2 regions of the Streptomyces sp. CA-111067 genome follow, and region 2 is predicted to be linked to the other one. Evidence: riboswitches for the same ligand, from Rfam matches in the RefSeq annotation. Region 2 holds a riboswitch; the other holds the start of a gene.
What was found. A riboswitch is a leader RNA that binds a small molecule or an ion and turns the genes downstream of it on or off. The one in region 2 is predicted to bind cobalamin.
Positions count from the first base shown of each region.

Region 1: linked by a shared signal. The riboswitch ahead of ACQPW6_RS27465 (ribonucleoside-diphosphate reductase subunit alpha) and the one ahead of ACQPW6_RS07095 (cobalamin biosynthesis protein) in region 2 are both predicted to bind cobalamin.

Region 1 covers NZ_CP192103.1:6,197,807-6,203,444, forward strand. Annotated here, with positions in the region: gene ACQPW6_RS27465 (ribonucleoside-diphosphate reductase subunit alpha) at 1-2,616, opposite strand, end outside; cobalamin riboswitch at 2,827-2,969, opposite strand; gene ACQPW6_RS27470 (hypothetical protein) at 3,028-3,204, opposite strand; gene ACQPW6_RS27475 (helix-turn-helix domain-containing protein) at 3,293-4,258, shown strand; gene mctP (monocarboxylate uptake permease MctP) at 4,587-5,638, opposite strand, start outside.
Region 2 covers NZ_CP192103.1:1,611,351-1,616,988, forward strand. Annotated here, with positions in the region: gene ACQPW6_RS07080 (NAD(P)/FAD-dependent oxidoreductase) at 1-1,224, shown strand, start outside; gene ACQPW6_RS07085 (anion permease) at 1,424-2,701, shown strand; gene ACQPW6_RS07090 (hypothetical protein) at 2,766-2,978, shown strand; cobalamin riboswitch at 3,096-3,227, shown strand; gene ACQPW6_RS07095 (cobalamin biosynthesis protein) at 3,455-4,471, shown strand; gene ACQPW6_RS07100 (cobyric acid synthase) at 4,468-5,638, shown strand, end outside.

The sequences.
Region 1 (5,638 bases), 4.6 Mb from region 2:
GCAGGCCTCGCAGGACTCGGGGTTTTCCAGGGAGCAGGCGATCGCGTCGGCGTCGGCCACCGAAGGAACCGAAGGAGCCGGGGGAGCCGCGGGAGCCGCGGCCGGGACGGGGGTGGCCGCGGCGGCCCGGGCGATCCGGGTGGCCGGGCGCGAGCGCAGGTAGTACGTGGTCTTCAGGCCCTGCTTCCACGCGTACGCGTACATCGAGCTGAGCTTCCCGATGGTCGGCGTCTCGAGGAACAGGTTCAGCGACTGCGACTGGTCGAGGAACGGCGTACGGGACGCGGCCAGGTCGATCAGCCCGCGCTGCGGGATCTCCCACGCCGTCCGGTACAGCTCCCGCACGCCCGCCGGGATCCAACTGAACCCCTGCACCGAGCCGTTGGCCTCGCGCAGCGCCTCCCGGGACTGCGCGTCCCAGACGCCCAGCCGCTTCAGCTCGGCCACCAGGTAGGAGTTGACCTGAAGAAACTCGCCGGACAGCGTCTCGCGCTTGAAGAGGTTGGAGACCTGCGGCTCGACGCACTCGTACACGCCGGCGATCGACGCGATGGTCGCGGTCGGTGCGATCGCCAGCAGCAGCGCGTTGCGCATCCCGCTCGCCGCGACCCGGGCGCGCAGCGCCGCCCACCGCTGCGGCCAGTGGAACTCCACGCCGTAGTGGTCGGGGTGCAGCACCCCGCCCGCGGTACGGGTCTGCTCCCAGGCCGGCAACGGGCCGCTGCGCTCGGCGAGTTCGCAGGACGCCTCGTACGCGGCCAGCATGATCCGCTCGGCGACCCTGGTGGAGAGCTGCCGGGCGGCGGGGGAGTCGAACGGCAGCCGCAGCTTGAAGAAGACGTCCTGGAGGCCCATCACGCCCAGACCCACCGGGCGCCACTTGCTGTTGGAGCGGCCGGCCTGCTCGGTCGGGTAGAAGTTGACGTCCACCACGCGGTCGAGGAAGGTCACGGCCGTGTGCACGGTCTCGTCCAGCCGCGCCCAGTCGATCGGCTCGCCGGCCCCGGAGCGGGAGTCGGCCTCCGCGTCCCGCCCCGCCTCCGGCCTCACGAAAGCGCTCAGATTGATCGAGCCGAGGTTGCAGACGGCCGTCTCGGAGTCGTCCGTCACCTCAAGGATCTCGGTGCACAGGTTCGACGAGTGCACCGTCCGCCCGGGCAGCGCCGTCTGGTTGGCCGTCCGGTTCGAGGGGTCCTTGAACGTCATCCACCCCTGGCCGGTCTGCGCCAGCGTCCGCATCATCCGGCCGTACAACTCCCGCGCGGGAAGCGTGCGTTGGGCCAGCCCGGCGGCCTCCGCCGCACGGTAGGCGGCGTCGAAGTCCGCGCCCCACAGGTCGACCAGGTCCGGCACGTCGGACGGCGAGAACAGCGACCACTGCGCGTCCGCGTCCACCCGCCGCATGAACTCGTCCGGCACCCAGTGCGCCAGGTTGAGGTTGTGGGTGCGGCGGGCCTCCTCGCCGGTGTTGTCCCGGAGTTCGAGGAACTCCTCGATGTCGGCGTGCCAGGTCTCCAGGTACACCGCCGCCGCGCCCTTGCGCCGGCCGCCCTGGTTCACCGCGGCCACCGACGCGTCCAGCGTCTTGAGGAACGGCACGATGCCGTTGGAGTGCCCGTTGGTGCCGCGGATCAGCGAACCGCGGGCGCGGATACGGGAGTAGGGCAGGCCGATGCCCCCGGCGTGCTTCGACAGCCGCGCCACCTGGTGGTAGCGGTCGTAGATCGAGTCGAGCTCGTCGAGCGGGGAGTCCAGCAGGTAGCAGGACGACATCTGCGGGTGCCGGGTACCGGAGTTGAACAGGGTGGGGGAGCTGGGCAGGTAGTCGAGCGCGCTCATCAGCCGGTAGAGCGACGCCACTTCGTCCAGCGCGCGGACGCCTCCCGCGCCGCCCGCTGAACCCGCGGCCTCCGCGCCCGCTGAACCCCCGACCGCCGCAGCCTCCGTAACCCTGGCCGTCCCAACCCCCGTACTCCCGGCCTCAACCGGCTCCTCCGCCGCCAGCCCGGCCGCGACCCGCAGCATGAAGTGCTGAGGCGTCTCGATCACCTGGCGGGTCAGCGGATGCCGCAGCAGGTAGCGGCTGTAGAGCGTCCGCAGGCCGAAGTACCCGAACCGGTCGTCGGCCCCGTCCGCGAGCGCCCGCTCGACGAGCGCGTCGAGCCGGTCACCGTGCCGGGCGGCGAACGCGGCCGTGCCGTCGGCGATCAGGCCCTCGCGGTGGCCGACCGCGATCGAGGCGGTGAACGACACGGAGCCCTGCCCGGCCGCCTCGTCGGCGATGGCCCGGGTGAGCAGCCGGGCGGCGAGCCGCGAATACGCCGGGTCCTCGGAGATCAGCCCGGCCGCCGCGTCGATCGCCAGCGCGCGCAGCCCTGCGGCGTCGGAGGCGGCGTTCCGGCCGCGCAGTGCCGCTGCCGCCACCCGCCCGGCGTCCGCGTCCGGCAGGTCGGCGGTGAGGCCCACGAGGGTACGCAGCAGGTCGGCGCCGAGGCCGTCGGCCTGGCTCCCGGGGCCGGCCGGATGCACCGGACCGGTCGGATGCGTGCGGCCTGCGGGCACGGCTGAACCCGCAGGCACGGCTGAACCGGCGGGCACAGCAGGACCCGTGGGCACAGCAGAACCCGCGGGAACGGCTGACGATGACAACGCGGTGGGATCTACGGGCGCGATGGTCACGGTGGTGCGATCTCCCTCTGACGCGGCGGCGGCCACGCGGCACAGGGAGCGGGGGCAGGCGGAACCACGCACCGCCGCATCGGGCCGGGCATGCCGCACCGCGTCCGCCGGCCCAATCCGCGAGGCCCGGACACAACTGCGCCCGGCGAATCGGGCGCGCCACCGGCAGGCGATCGGGCTGCGCGGGCACGCCTGAACACGCCCGCTCACCGTTGCGGGGCAGCGCCGGACTCACACCGGCTTCCCCTGCTGGACAGCGAGTTGAGCATACATGTGGTGGTGCCTGAAATCAGACACCACCACATCTTGTGTTGCTCGGCGCGTCGGGAGGACTCCCGGGAATAAATCTCACGCGGCCCGGCGGAACGCCTCGCGGGCGGCGCCGGACGCCGAGGTGGCACGGGCGGCGTCGGCCTCCCGTATCTGCCGGGTGATCCGGGCCTCGTGCCGCAGGCCGAGCACCGGGACGAGGGAGAGGACCAGGAGGAGGGTGGACAGGGCCGCGATGTCAACGAGGATCGTCATGGGTCAATCCTGCGCTTGCGGCTTACCCGCGAACAGTGGCAGCTCTGACGACCTACCGCAATATCCTGCCAACTGGCATGCTGGAACGATGCTGAGCAATGTCGCGGCCGTCCTGGTTGACGGCGTCCACCCCTTCGAACTCGGGGTCATCACCGAGGTGTTCGGCCTCGACCGGGCCGACGACGGGCTGCCCGTCTACGACTTCGCCGTGGTCTCCGCGGAGGGCTCGCGGCTGCGGACGCACGGCGGGTTCGACGTCGTCGTGAGCACCGACCTGGACCGGCTCGAGGAAGCCGACCTGATCGCCGTACCGGCCGGCGACTCCTACGTGACCAGGGACTTCCCGCCGGAGATGCTGCGCGCGCTCAACCGGGCCGTCGAGCGCGGCGCGTACGTGCTGAGCGTGTGCTCCGGGGTGTTCGCGGTCGGCGCGGCCGGGCTGCTCGACGGCCGGCGGTGCGCCTCGCACTGGCGGCACACCGAGACGCTCGCCGCCCGCTACCCGCAGGCGAAGGTCGAGGCCGACGTGCTGTACGTGGACGACGACCGGGTGATCACCTCGGCGGGAACGGCGGCGGGCATCGACGCGAGCCTGCACCTGGTACGCAAGGAGCAGGGGTCGGCGGTGGCGAACGGGATCGCCCGCCGGATGGTGGTGCCGCCGCACCGCGAGGGCGGCCAGACGCAGTACGTGGACCGGCCGCTGCCCCGGGCGCAGACGGACACGGTGGCGGGCGTGCTGTCGTGGATGGAGCGGCACCTGGACCGGGAGGTGACCGTCGAGGAGCTGGCGGAGCGGGCGTTGATGTCGCCGCGGACGTTCGCGCGGCGGTTCCAGCAGGAGACGGGGACCACGCCTTATCGCTGGCTGCTGGGCCAACGGGTGCTGCTCGCGCGGGAGTTGCTGGAGTCCACCGACTCCACGGTGGATGCGGTGGCGCTGCGCGCCGGGTTTGGGAACGCGGCGGTGATGCGGCATCACTTCGTCCGGTGGACGGGGACGACGCCGCAGGCTTATCGGCGGACGTTCCGCACGCCCTGCCCCGCTCTGTAGGTTGCCGGACCTTCTGCCGGCTCCCCGTTCCGCGCGACCAGCCCCGTCCTGCCTTCGCCGGACCGTCCGCCGGACGTGGCTGGTCGCGCAGTTCCCCGCGCCCCTTCGGGGCCCGTTCATCGCGCTCACGCGGCGGAGCCGCACATCAGATACAGGCCCGCGCCCCTTCGGGGCACGTTCATCGCGCTCACGCGGCGGAGCCGCACATCAGAAACAGGCCCGCGCCCCTTCGGGGCACGTTCATCGCGCCCATGCGGCGGAGCCGCACATCAGAAACAGCCCCGCGCCCCTTCGGGGCGCGACCCGGGGCGCGGGGAACCTGATGCGGCTACGTCGAAGGTGCCGGGGTCGGGGTCAACGGGGAATCGGGCTCCGCCGGGGGGTCGGCGGGGGCCTCGGGGGCGTCGGTCGTGTAGTCGGCGCGGGTGGTCTGGTCGGTGCCGGCGGGGGCCTTGAGGGCCTGGAGGGCCAGGGTGAGGACCACCGCTACCGCTACGTTCAGGACGAAAGCGGTCAGGCCGATGTAGCCCAGATTGCCGATCACCGGGATGTTCGCCGAGTTGCCGCCGAAGTGGGACTGGGTCGGGCTGGACTGGTCGTAGGCCTTCCACGTGCCGTAGGCCATGCCCGCCGCCCAGCCGGCCAACAGCGCCCAGCGGTGGAACCAGCGGGTGAACAGGCCGCCGACGATGGCCGGGACGGTCTGCAGGATCCAGATGCCGCCCAGCAGCTGGAAGTTGATCGCCACCGTCTTGTCCATGGTCAGGACGAAGACCAGCGCGCCCGCCTTGACCACCAGCGACACGATCTTGGACACCCGGGTCTCCTGCGCCGGGGTGGCGTCCGGTTTGATCAGGTCCTTGTAGATGTTGCGGGTGAACAGGTTCGCCGCGGCGATCGACATGATCGCGGCGGGCACCAGCGCGCCGATGCCGACCGCGGCGAAGGCCACCCCGGCGAACCAGTTGGGGAACATGTTCTCGAAGAGCTGCGGGATCGCCAACTGGGCGTTGTAGCCCTTGATTCCGCCGCCCACGCCGTCCGCGAGCGCCATGAAGCCGAGCAGCGCCAGCAGCCCGAGCATCAGCGAGTAGAGCGGCAGGATCGTGGTGTTGCGGCGGATCACGTTGCGGCTGCGGCTGGAGAGCACCGCGGTGACCGAGTGCGGGTACAGGAACAGCGCCATCGCCGAGCCCATCGCCAGGGTGGCGTAGGCCCATTGGGCGTCCGGGGTGGTGGTCAGCAGCGAGCCGCGCTTCGCGCCGGTGGCCGGGTTCGTCTTGCTGTACGCGGCGCCCGCCTTGCTGAAGATGTCGTCGAACCCGCCCAGTTTGTACGGGATGTAGACGATCGCCACCGCGATGACGATGTAGATCAGCG
Region 2 (5,638 bases):
ATCGCCGTCCTGGAGGCGAAGTTCTGCGGCTACGGCGCCTCCGGGCGCAACGGCGGCTGGCTGTACAACGGGATAGCCGGCCGCGACCGCTACGCCGCGCTGCACGGGCGGGAGGCCGCGGTCGCGCTCCAGCAGGCGATGAACGACGCCGTCGACGAGGTGGCCAGGGTCGCGGAGGCCGAGGGGATCGACGCCGACATCCAGCGCGGCGGTGTCCTCGAAGTGGCCAACTCCCCCGCGCAGTTGGCGCGGCTGCGGGCGTACCACGAGGCGGAGACGGCGTTCGGCGAGAAGGAACGGGTGCTGCTCGGCGCGGGCGAGTCGGCCCGCCGGATCCGGGTGGCCGGCACGGTCGGCGGCACCTGGACCCCGCACGGCGCCCGCGTCCACCCGGTGAAGCTGGTGCAGGGGCTGGCGGCGGCCGTGGAGCGGCTCGGCGTGCTCATCCACGAGTCGACGACGGTGACCGAGATCCGCCCCAAGCACGCGGTCACCCCGTACGGCACGGTCCGCGCGCCGTACGTGCTGCGCTGCACGGAGGGCTTCACCGCGTCGGTCAGGGGCCAGCGCCGCACCTGGCTGCCGATGAACTCCTCGATGATCGCCACCGAGCCGCTGCCCCGGGAGATCTGGGACACCATCGGCTGGACGGGCGGCGAGACGCTCGGCGACATGGCGCACGCGTACATGTACGCGCAGCGGACCGCCGACGGACGGATCGCGCTGGGCGGCCGCGGGGTGCCGTACCGCTTCGGCTCGCGCACCGACAGCGACGGCCGCACCTCGGCGGGCACGGTGGCGGCGCTGCGCGAGATCCTGGTCAGGATGTTCCCGGCGACCGCCGGAGTGGCGGTCGAGCACGCCTGGTCGGGGGTGCTCGGTGTGCCGCGCGACTGGTGCGCGAGCGTGCAGCTCGACCGCACCACCGGGCTCGGCTGGGCCGGCGGCTACGTCGGCAGCGGGGTGGCCACCTCCAACCTGGCCGCGCGCACCCTGCGGGACCTGGTGCAGCTCGACTCGGGGCAGGGCCGGCGCACCGAGCTGACGGCGCTGCCGTGGGTCGGCCACCGGGTGCGGCGCTGGGAGCCCGAGCCGGTCAGGTGGGCGGCGGTACGCGGGCTGTACGCGGCCTACCGGGGAGCGGACCGGCGCGAGCTGCGCGGCCGGAGCGCGGCGACGGACGTGGTGGCGCGGTACGCCGACCGGCTCTCCGGGCGGCACTGACCCGGTCGTTCCCGGTCGTTCCCGGTCGCTTTCGGGGCTCCCGAGGTGGCGCTCGATTGGCTGAAACTCGCCTACGCTTAGCACGCGGTTCATACGACGTTCATGTCAGCACCGCAAAGCCGCCGTCAGTTCACCTTCCGTTCATTCATGATCCGTACGGTCGCCTCGCCACTACCCGATCAAACGATTGCCTGGGTCTATGGAACACATCACGCTCCTGATCGGAATCGTGATCGCCACCGCTCTCGTGTTCGACTTCACGAACGGTTTCCACGACACCGCCAACGCGATGGCCACCACCATCTCGACCGGCGCTCTCAAGCCCAAGACGGCGGTGGCCATGTCCGCCGTGCTCAACCTCGTCGGCGCGTTCCTGTCGGTCGAGGTCGCCAAGACGATCTCCGGCGGGATCATCGACGAGTCGGCCGGCATCAGACCCGAGGTGATCTTCGCCGGACTCGTCGGCGCGATCATCTGGAACCTGGTCACCTGGCTGGCCGGGCTGCCCTCCAGCTCCTCGCACGCGCTGTTCGGCGGCCTGATCGGCGCCACCCTGGTCTCGGTCGGCACCCACGGGGTGGACGGCGAGGCCGTGGTGATGAAGGTCATCATCCCGGCGGTGGCCGCGCCGATCGTGGCCGGCCTGGCCTCGATGCTGGCCACCAGGCTCACCTACCGGATCGGCCGGAACGCCGACCCCAAGGCCACCGCCACCGGCTACCGGGCCGGCCAGATCGCCTCCGCCGGCCTGGTCTCGCTCGCCCACGGCACCAACGACGCGCAGAAGACGATGGGCGTCATCACCCTCGCGCTGATCGCCGGCGGCAGCATCGCGCCGCACTCCGACCCACCGCTGTGGGTGATCGTCTCGGCCGGCACCGCGATCGCGCTCGGTACGTACATCGGCGGCTGGCGGATCATCCGGACCGTCGGCCGGGGCATCACCGACATCCAGCCGCAGCAGGGCTTCGCCGCCCAGACCGGGGCCGCCGCCACCATCCTGGCCTCCTCGCACCTCGGCTTCGCGCTGTCCACCACCCAGGTCTGCACCGGTTCCGTGATGGGCGCGGGTCTCGGCCGCAGCGGCGCGGTGGTGCGGTGGAGCACCGCGGGCCGGATGGTCGCCGCCTGGGGGCTGACGCTGCCGGCCGCCGGCCTGGTGGCCGCGGCGGCGGCGCTGCTGGCCGACCGGGGTACGTGGGGCGTGGCCGGGGTCGCGCTGGTCGGCCTGGCGGTCTGCGTCCTGGTCCGGAACGCGTCCCGGCGCAAGCCGGTCACCCATGCGAACGTCAACGACGCGCTTCCGGGGATCGAGGCCGTTGTCGAATCCGGCTCCGCGGCCGGCTCGGGCACCGTCCCCGGCGCCGTTCTCCCCGGTACCGTCGTCGAGCCGCAGGGCGTGGTGACCGCGGCCATCGCCGCGGTGGCGCCGCCGCCCGCCGGGTCCGCTGCCGCCTCCGCGCCGACCACGGCATGACCCGGCCACCGGGCCCGGCCCCGTATCGCCTCCCGCCTGCTGAGCGTCTCGTGAAGGACACCGCATGAACATCGACTGGCACGCGCTCGGCACCGTCCTGGCCGTCACCCTGCTGTCCACCGTCGGCCTGGTCGGGGTCTTCACCCTGGGCATCGTCGGCCTGTCCCGGCGGGACGGCGGCGGCGCGGCGGCGGTCGGCAGGACCGGCGCGGCGTATGTGTGCTTCGCCGCCTGCGCGGCGGCCGTCGCGTACGGCATCTATCTGATCGTCGGCTGACCGCCGCCCGGCGTCCGCGCGGGGTGTGGACCGCACCACACTCCGTCCGCGCAGGTCAAGCGTGGTTGACGGGCTATCGCGGGCGTGGTGGACTGCGGTAGCCATGCGGCGGCAGGAGAGGAAGTTCGGTGTGAATCCGGCGCGGTCCCGCCACTGTCACCGGGGAGTGCACTCCCAACCCGTACGTCACGGCCGGTAGTTCGCCGGCTGGAAGACCGGGAGTGCGTTGATCCGGGAGCCAGGAGACTCTCACCGCCGGACACGTCGAACCAGGGCGCGGACCCTGAGTGAGGACTTCGCCATGCCCGGCACGCGAGCACGCCTGTACGACCCTGCGGATACGACGGATGCGGAATCGGTGCGCGACCGGGGGCCGCGGCCCAGCGGCGGCGCCCGGAACACCCGGAGGGCCGGGGCGAGTCGGCCCGGCTGTCCCGGCGGCAGAATCCTGCGGAGCGTGACGGCGGTCTGAGCCGATGCGTGCCGATCGCGTTTTCGCGTACGGCGCCACGCTCGGCCTTCTCGGCGATCTCCTCGCGGGCGACCCGCGCCGCGGCCATCCGGTCGCGGCCTTCGGTCGCGCGGCGGGGGCGCTCGAATGCCGGATGTGGCGGGACGACCGGGCCAGTGGCGCGGTCTACACGGCGCTGTGCGCCGGTTCTGCGGTGGGCGCCGCCCTGCTCGCCGAGCGGGGTGTGCGGGGCAGCGCCGTGCTGTCCGTCGGGCTGACGGCGACAGCGACCTGGTCGGTGCTCGGCGGCACCTCGCTGGCGCGCGAGGCGCGGCTGATCGCGGCGGCGCTCGAAGCCGGTGAACTCGGCGCGGCCCGGGCCCGGTTGCCGCATCTGTGCGGGCGCGATCCGCAGGGGCTCGACGAGGACGGGATCGTCCGGGCGGTGGTCGAGTCGGTCGCCGAGAACACCTCGGACGCGGTCGTCGGGGCCCTAGTGTGGGGCGCGTTGGGCGGGGTGCCGGGGCTCGTCGGCTTCCGTGCGGTGAACACGCTGGACGCGATGGTGGGCCACAAGTCCCCCCGCCACCGGCGGTTCGGCTGGGCGTCGGCCCGGCTCGACGACCTCGCCGGCTGGCCCGGCGCGCGGCTGACGGCCACGCTGGCCGCCCTGGCCGGCCCCTCGCCCCGCTCGGCGCTGCGCACATGGCGCGCGGACGCCGCGGCGCACCCGAGCCCCAACGCGGGCCCGGTGGAAGCGGCGTTCGCCGGCGCGCTGCGCATCAGGCTGGGCGGGCCGGTGAGTTACGCCGGCCGGCCCGATCCCCGCCCGGTCCTGGGCGCCTCCTTCCCACCCCCGACGCTCGCGGACATCCCCCGCGCGATCGCCCTGTCCCGCCGCGTGACCTTCCTGACCCTGGGGGTGTCCGTCCTGACCTCCGCGGCCCGCCAGGCAGCTCTGTTGCCGCGGCAGCGGCGCAACCGCGCGGTGCCGCCCCCACCCCAGCGCCCGGCCGGCGTTCTGCCGGGGAGGCCGGCGTGAGCGCGCGCGGCGGCGGCCTGCTGGTCGCCGGGACGAGCTCGGACGCGGGCAAGAGCGTCATCACCGCGGGCATCCTCCGCTGGCTGACCCGGCAGGGAGTGCGCCCGGCCCCCTTCAAGGGGCAGAACATGTCCCTCAACTCGTTCGTCACCCGCGACGGCGCCGAGATCGGCCGCGCGCAGGCGATGCAGGCGCAGGCCGCCCGGGCCGAGCCGTCCGCCCTGATGAACCCGGTGCTGCTCAAGCCCGGCAGCGACCGCAGCAGCCAGGTCGTGCTGCTCGGCAAGGCGGTCGGCGAGATGAGTGCCCGCGGCTACCACGGGGGCAGGCAGCCGGAGTTGCTCGACACCGTCGTGGACTGCCTCGAACAGCTCCGCGCCAGCTATGACGTGGTGATCTGCGAGGGCGCGGGGAGCCCGGCGGAGATCAACCTGCGCCGTACCGACATCGTCAACATGGGCCTGGCCCGGCGGGCCGGGCTGCCGGCGATCGTGGTCGGCGACATCGACCGCGGCGGCGTCTTCGCCTCGTTCTTCGGCACCACCGCCCTGCTGAGCGCGGACGACCAGGCGCTGATCGCGGGCTATGTCGTCAACAAGTTCCGCGGCGACGTCACGCTGCTGCAACCGGGCCTGGACATGCTGGAGCGGCTCACCGGCCGCCCCACGTTCGGTGTGCTGCCGTTCGCGCACGGCCTGGGCATCGACGAGGAGGACGGGCTCCGGGTCTCGATGCGCGGCCACGTCCGCGAGTCGTCCACCGCGGCCCCGTACGGCGACGACCTGCTGCGGATCGCCGTCCCCGCGCTCCCGTTGATGTCCAACTTCACCGACCTGGACGCGCTCGCCGCCGAACCCGGCGTCGTGGTGCGGTTCGTGGACCGCCCGCAGGAGATGGCCGACGCCGACCTGGTGGTGCTGCCCGGCACCCGCGGCACGGTCAGGGCGCTGGAGTGGCTGCGGGCCAGGGGCCTGGCCGACGCGGTGCTGCGGCGGGCGGCGGAGGGCCGCCCGGTGCTCGGCATCTGCGGCGGCTTCCAGCTGCTCGCGCAGCGCATCGAGGACGACGTCGAGTCGAAGGCGGGGACGGTGCCGGGCCTCGGCCTGCTGCCGGTCCTGATCCGGTTCGCCAAGCACAAGACCCTCGCCCGGCCGTCGGGCACCGCCT